DNA from 2 places in the Larsenimonas rhizosphaerae genome. Region 2 is predicted to be linked to the other one. Evidence: riboswitches for the same ligand, from Rfam matches in the RefSeq annotation. Region 2 holds a riboswitch; the other holds the start of a gene.

Region 1 (3,411 bases), on a different contig from region 2:
CAACAAGCGCCTTTTTCTGACTCAAAAGCTCATCCAGGCGCTGCTCCGGAACAGGACGACCGATCGTGACCTGTCGAACCTGAATACCGTACGATTCCAATGGGTTTGCCAGGCGCCGAGCCTGGCCTGACTTATCCTTTAAAATGATGTTCTTCCAGACGAGTTGGCGCCTGTTTTCGAGTCGGTCGCCATCGCCATTGACCGAGGAAACGGCAGCAATATCTGTCTGCTCAACTTCGACCCGACGGCGCTCGGTTTCATACAATCCGTTTTGAAGCTGATCTTCCAGCTGAACCTTGAACTTGTTGAGTCCACCCTGAAAGAACTCTTCGCCGGTGTACTGCGTCCCGGTCACGACCGTGACGTTTTTGGCATTTTTGATCAAAAGCGAATCGATCAGATTGTCAAATCCGCGAAATTCGCGGTGCATAGCGATAATTTTCTGAGGATCGGAAGATAGCCTGAAGCGGAACGTGGCCGGAATTCGAGACGTATACGTGTCCGCGAACTGAACCTGCACCTCGGGAAGCTCACGTGTCGCTCGAACCTTTTCACCGCTGTCCTGGTTGCCGAAGTTAAGCGTCATGGCCTGATCATAGACGTATACATTGGAGAACATGGGCACCTTGAAATGCACGCCAGGCTCGGTAAATACGCGTGTGGACCCAAACAGAGTGTCTTGAACAACATAGGTGTAGCCGAGTTCCGTCGTGAAAAAAGAGGCCAGAATCAAACAAAGCGCCACTAGCGAGGCGACGGCCAGCCCAACCACTTTTCGACCTCCAGACAGCAGTTTCACTCCTGATGCCCAGAGCACGTTGCCCTTCCTTTCATCATGATTATTATCGTCGTAGCCCACTTTTCATTCCCAGCGATCAAATAAAGCGGCGAAATCTAATAAAAACCCAACTAAAAAGGAAGATTCAATTTTATAAGTCGAAAGCATTAACCAGGCGTTTTCCACAACGTGCAATTACCCTCCTCCCTCTGCCAGAAGGTCCATTCCCGCCGGCAGGTCACGTGCAGGCACATTTCGGTATTCACGATGGGCCTCCCTGGAGCTGATGGGTAGCGCGTCAGGGCCATGCCAAATGGCCGTAGCGGTTCCCCGTGGTGCTTTCCCATCAAGCGGTCATGCGCGTTTTTAGACATCGTTCAGATTCAATATCCCCTTGTGCAAGGTTAAGGCACCGAACAGGACTTGACCGCCCGGCGCCGAACAGCACAGACTGACCCGGCAATGGCCTGGCCATTGCTGCTTGACGGGGTGCCGGTGGAACCGGCTGAGATCACCTTACGTTGCCAGACAACGTCACGGTGGATCCCGATGAACCTGATCCGGCTAGTACCGGCGTAGGGATCAAGCGGCGATACCGTGCGTTTCGTGACGTCATTCGCCTTCCCGATCCTGCGCTCCAGCCGGCATTGATTGCCAATGGGAGCACACATGACTACCCCTCAGTTTCTGTCCGAATCCGCCCGCGTCGATGAGGCCGCGATTCAGCCGCTGCCCGCCTCTCGCAAGGTCTACCTTCAAGGGTCACGCGCCGATATTCAGGTGCCGTTTCGGGAAATCACCCTGTCGCCGACCACCACCTCACACGGCGTCGAGGAAAATCCCCCCGTGCTGGTCTACGACACCTCGGGCCCCTATACCGACCCCGAGGCCTTGATCGATATTCGAAAGGGCTTGCCGGAACTCCGCCGTGCCTGGATCGATGAACGTGGTGATACCGAGCGTTTGAGCGGTCTTTCCTCGAACTACGGTAGGCAGCGCGCCAACGATCCGCGCACCTCCACCCTTCGCTTTGACCTGAAACGAACGCCCTGCCGCGCAAAAGATGGCCGTAACGTCAGCCAGCTTCATTACGCTCGCAAGGGTATCGTGACGTCGGAAATGGAATTCGTTGCGCTACGGGAAAACCAGCGCCGCCAGGCCCTGGGGTCGGAGGAAGTGGAACGCCTCCTGAGCCAGCAGCATGCCGGTGAAGGCTTCGGTGCGGTGCTGCCCAAGGAGATCACGCCGGAGTTCGTGCGTGAGGAAATCGCGCGGGGCCGCGCGATCATCCCGGCCAACATCAACCACCCTGAAACCGAGCCGATGATCATCGGACGTAATTTCCTGGTGAAGATCAACGGCAACCTCGGCAACTCGGCGGTCACGTCCTCGATCGAGGAAGAGGTCGACAAGATGACCTGGGGCATCCGCTGGGGTGCCGATACCATCATGGATCTCTCGACGGGTCAGAACATCCACGAAACCCGGGAGTGGATTCTGCGCAATTCGCCGGTACCGATCGGCACGGTGCCGATCTATCAGGCGCTCGAAAAGGTGAATGGCGTGGCCGAACACCTGACCTGGGAGATCTTCCGCGACACCCTGATCGAGCAGGCCGAACAGGGCGTGGATTACTTCACCATTCACGCAGGCGTTCGATTGCATCACGTGCCGATGAGCGCCAAACGGCTGACCGGTATCGTTTCTCGCGGCGGCTCGATCATGGCCAAGTGGTGCCTGGCCCATCATCAGGAAAGCTTCCTTTATACGCACTTCGAAGAGATCTGCGAGATCATGAAGGCCTATGACGTAGCCTTCTCGCTCGGCGATGGCCTGCGGCCCGGCTCCATTCATGATGCCAACGACGAAGCCCAGTTCGCCGAGCTTGAAACCCTGGGCGAGCTGACGCAAATCGCCTGGAAGCACGACGTTCAGGTGATGATCGAGGGCCCGGGCCATGTGCCGATGCACATGATCAAGGAAAACATGGACAAGCAGCTTGAATGCTGTGATGAAGCGCCCTTCTATACCCTTGGGCCGCTGACCACCGACATCGCGCCGGGCTATGACCACATCACCTCCGGCATCGGCGCGGCGCAGATCGGCTGGTACGGCTGTGCGATGCTCTGCTACGTCACCCCGAAGGAACACCTCGGGTTGCCCAACAAGGATGACGTCAAGACCGGCATCATCACTTACAGGATCGCCGCTCATGCCGCGGATCTTGCCAAGGGCCATCCGGGCGCACAGCGCCGGGACAACGCGCTGTCCAAGGCTCGGTTCGAGTTCCGCTGGGAAGACCAGTTCAACCTCGCCCTCGACCCGGATACCGCGCGCGCCTTCCATGATGAAACCCTGCCGAAGGATTCCGCCAAGGTGGCGCACTTCTGCTCGATGTGCGGGCCGAAGTTCTGTTCGATGAAAATCAGCCAGGAAGTGCGCGACTACGCACGCGACAATAACCTCGACGGTGACGAGCAGGCCATGCGCGAGGGCATGAAGGAGCAGGCCGAGAAGTTCCGGCGTGAAGGCAGCCAGCTATATAATGAGGTCTGAACGCCGCTGAATTGCTGATTTGCATGTTCACCCCAGGACGCGTCGGCCGATAAACTCGGCAGACGCGTTTTTTCATG
Region 2 (3,411 bases):
GACACGCGGCTGGCCAGGATACTGAGCACGACCAGCAGGCCGGCCACCACATACACACTATTAAAATCCGTCAAGGCATATTCCACTCGATTGTATTCACTGGTCACTACCCTATTTCATACCACGTTTTCACGATGACAGAAGGTCTATCCAGACTGACGCCTCTTCCACGCGTGCATACTCACACGGGCCGGTGACCTGCATGGCATGAAGTATCCGACGATACCATGCGCGATGCCCCCTGATAGAGGGCACTGGCATATGTTGCTGATAAGCGGCAATAAAGGCCTGCCTTGCCATCCCCGAAGGCACCATCAATTCCAGAAGGGTCCAGTCAAATTCGATCGGCGCCCGCACCAGCGCCTCCCAGTCACACCAGATCAGCCGCTGCGCTCCCTGCAGAAACTGATCAGGACGCATATCAGGTAACGCCATTACCGTACCCACGGAGGGCGGTAATGGCGTTACCGGCAAGGGCGAGCCATCCATTGCCTTCAAAAAATCGATAACCCGGGCCGACCATGTTGAAAGACTTGTCTGACGATCGGCTGATACAGGATCCCCTACACACTCCCCTTGGGTCGCAACATGAATCTGTCCCAGGGTATGCCCCAGAGTTTGCGCCGTGAGTGATGTCCATTCGACCCGGTCACCCTCGACCCAAGGCAACGCCCATAACGGGCGCTCCGCCACCACACCGAGGTAGCGCATCGCAAGCACCTCGAGCGGCAGAGGCGGCAGCCATGCCTTCAACTCGGGGCGACTCGGAGCGTCTCTCCAGCGATTTACCTGAAAAAGCGCATGCATGCCCTGCCAGAAGCTGCCATCACATGTCGGCGTACGCGGCATTTTGATGATTGCATCGAGTTCATGGCTTCGCCACAGCCAGTTGGCGCTGTCATCAAAGGCAATCGGCAGCACCACCAGTCGGCTGTCCTTCAAAAAGGATGCCACAGCGCGAGTCAGCGTCGCGGGAGGGGAATCTGAAGGCTCTGACATTTCGCTGGTCGCTCTGATCGATAACACGTTACACTTTCTTGAAGGATGGGGGTGCCTACGGGCTGAGAGTGCTTGCCACAACCCATTGAACCTGATCCGGATTATACCGGCGGAGGGATATCCATGCGCGCAATCGCAACTTATCTCTGCGCTACCAGCGGAGAAAGTAAATGACATCTGTACCTGGCCTGCAGGTGGCCAACGCTACCCTGTCCTATCAGCAACGCCCGCTGTTTAAAGATCTGTCATTCACATTTGCTCCTGCCACCTGGACCTGTCTGCTGGGCCGAAGCGGCTGTGGCAAAAGCTCACTGCTGCGATTGATTGCCGGGCTGGAGGCGCCAGACAGGCCAACGCTTATGGTCACGGATCACCGTGGCAATCCGCTGCCCCCTCAGGGCATTGCCTGGATGGCTCAACAGGATGCACTACTGCCCTGGCTCAATGTCATGGATAATATAACCATTGGCGCCAGACTTCGAAACACGCTGGATGATACGCATCGTGACCAGGCGCACGCCCTGCTTGAACGATTGCAACTCGCCGATCGGGCAAAAAGCCGACCAAATCAGCTTTCCGGTGGGCAGCGCCAGCGAGTAGCCCTGGCACGCACATTGATGCAACCCGCGCCCATCGTACTGATGGATGAGCCCTTTTCCGCTGTGGATGCCATTACCCGCAGCGAGCTGCACGCCCTGTCGATCGAACTTCTTGCCGAACGAACCGTATTGATGGTCACTCACGATCCTCGCGAGGCACTACGGCTGAGTGATGATATTTACATTCTTGCCAGTGGCCAACTGGAACACCTTTCCACGCGAAAAGGACAACGTCCTGCCGAACTCTCACTGGAGGAGCGTGATGCCCTTGAGCGCCACATCATGAGCCAGCTCGGAGGTATAGCGCCATGACCGCCCTTGCAACCGGTAGCCGAAAACTGATCGCATTGGCACTCACACTGACAGTGCTGATTATTGCCTGGCAGGCGATCGTCAGTCTTGCCGACCTGCCCCGCTACATCCTGCCAGGCCCCTTGTCGGTGATTCAGGCACTGGAGCGATTTGCTCCCCTACTAATCACCCACGGGCTTTACACTGCACTGGAAATTCTCCTAGGTTTTGTGGGAGGCGTTCTGCTGGGCATTCTGACAGCACTGCTGCTGGCGGCCTTTCTGCCGGTACGCCGCATCCTGCTTCCGCTACTACTGGCCTCACAGACCATCCCCATTTTTGCCATCGCGCCCCTGTTGATGCTGTGGCTGGGATACGGACTGCTTTCCAAGGTCGTCATGGCCATGCTGATCATCTATTTCCCGGTCGCCTCTACCTGCTTTGACGGCCTGCGCCACACGCCTGCCGCGTGGCTCGACATGGCCACCACACTCGGTGCAACACGGCGTCAGCGCCTGTTTCGCATCCAGCTACCTGCCGCCCTGCCTTCACTGTGCTCAGGACTTCGCATGGCAGCCACCGCGGCACCAATAGGTGCCGTCATTGGGGAATGGGTAGGTTCGAGCCAGGGGCTCGGTTACCTGATGCTGCAGGCCAATGGGCGAATGCAGACTGATCTGATGTTTGCTGCTCTGTTCATGCTGATCATCATCGCGGTAGGCCTTTATCAACTGGTGGACTGGCTAAGCCGCTGGCTGGTGCCATGGCAACAACGCACGACAACCCTCTGAGCATGTTTCGACAAGGATATCCATCATGACAACCACCAATCACTCACGCCGCTGGCTGCTCAAGACCGCAACCTTTATGACGGCAGCAGCCACGCTGCCATCACTTGCACGTGCAGATGATTCAGCCATTGCCCCCGCGGCACCGGCAGAAGCCGACCCGATCGCTCCACCACCGGTCACATCGCTATCCATCATGCTCGACTGGTACGTCAATCCGACTCATGGGCCAATCGTGATTGCCCATCAGAAGGGGTTCTTCAAGGAACACGGCCTGGACGTCACCCTTCGTACCCCAGCAGACCCCAGCGCTCCGCCGAAACTGGTAGCCGCCGGCCAGATCGATCTGGCACTGAGCTATCAGCCTCAGCTACACCTGCAGGTGGGCCAGGGCCTGCCGCTGGTACGCGTCGGTACGCTGATCGGCACGCCACTGAATGTTCTGGTGGTTCGCAAGGACAGCAACATCAAGTCGCTTTCGGACCTGAAGGGAAAATCAGTCGGCTACTCGGTCGGTGGTGTCGAGCGTGTCCTGCTGGATGGCATGCTCAAGCACAGCGGGCTCAGTGAACATGACATTGATCTGGTCAACGTGAACTTTTCACTGACACCTGCCTTGATCAGCGGCAAGGTGGATGCCGTTACTGGCGCCTTCCGCAACTTTGAACTGGCACAAATGGCCCAGGAAGGCGTCGAGGGGCGGCCCTTTTACATCGAGGAACATGGTGTTCCCG

What was found. Region 2 has a riboswitch for thiamine pyrophosphate ahead of OQ287_RS04605 (ABC transporter ATP-binding protein). Riboswitches for the same ligand answer to the same signal wherever they lie in the genome.
Region 1: it holds a riboswitch for thiamine pyrophosphate, as region 2 does, so the genes downstream of both, thiC (phosphomethylpyrimidine synthase ThiC) here and OQ287_RS04605 (ABC transporter ATP-binding protein) in region 2, are expected to answer to the same signal.

Annotation. Positions count from the first base shown of each region.
Region 1 covers NZ_JAPIVE010000003.1:336,721-340,131, forward strand. Annotated here, with positions in the region: gene OQ287_RS11620 (SPFH domain-containing protein) at 1-817, opposite strand, end outside; TPP riboswitch at 1,254-1,377, shown strand; gene thiC (phosphomethylpyrimidine synthase ThiC) at 1,448-3,334, shown strand.
Region 2 covers NZ_JAPIVE010000001.1:994,958-998,368, forward strand. Annotated here, with positions in the region: gene OQ287_RS04595 (potassium/proton antiporter) at 1-74, opposite strand, end outside; gene OQ287_RS04600 (hypothetical protein) at 130-999, opposite strand; TPP riboswitch at 1,037-1,135, shown strand; gene OQ287_RS04605 (ABC transporter ATP-binding protein) at 1,170-1,910, shown strand; gene OQ287_RS04610 (ABC transporter permease) at 1,907-2,680, shown strand; gene OQ287_RS04615 (ABC transporter substrate-binding protein) at 2,706-3,411, shown strand, end outside.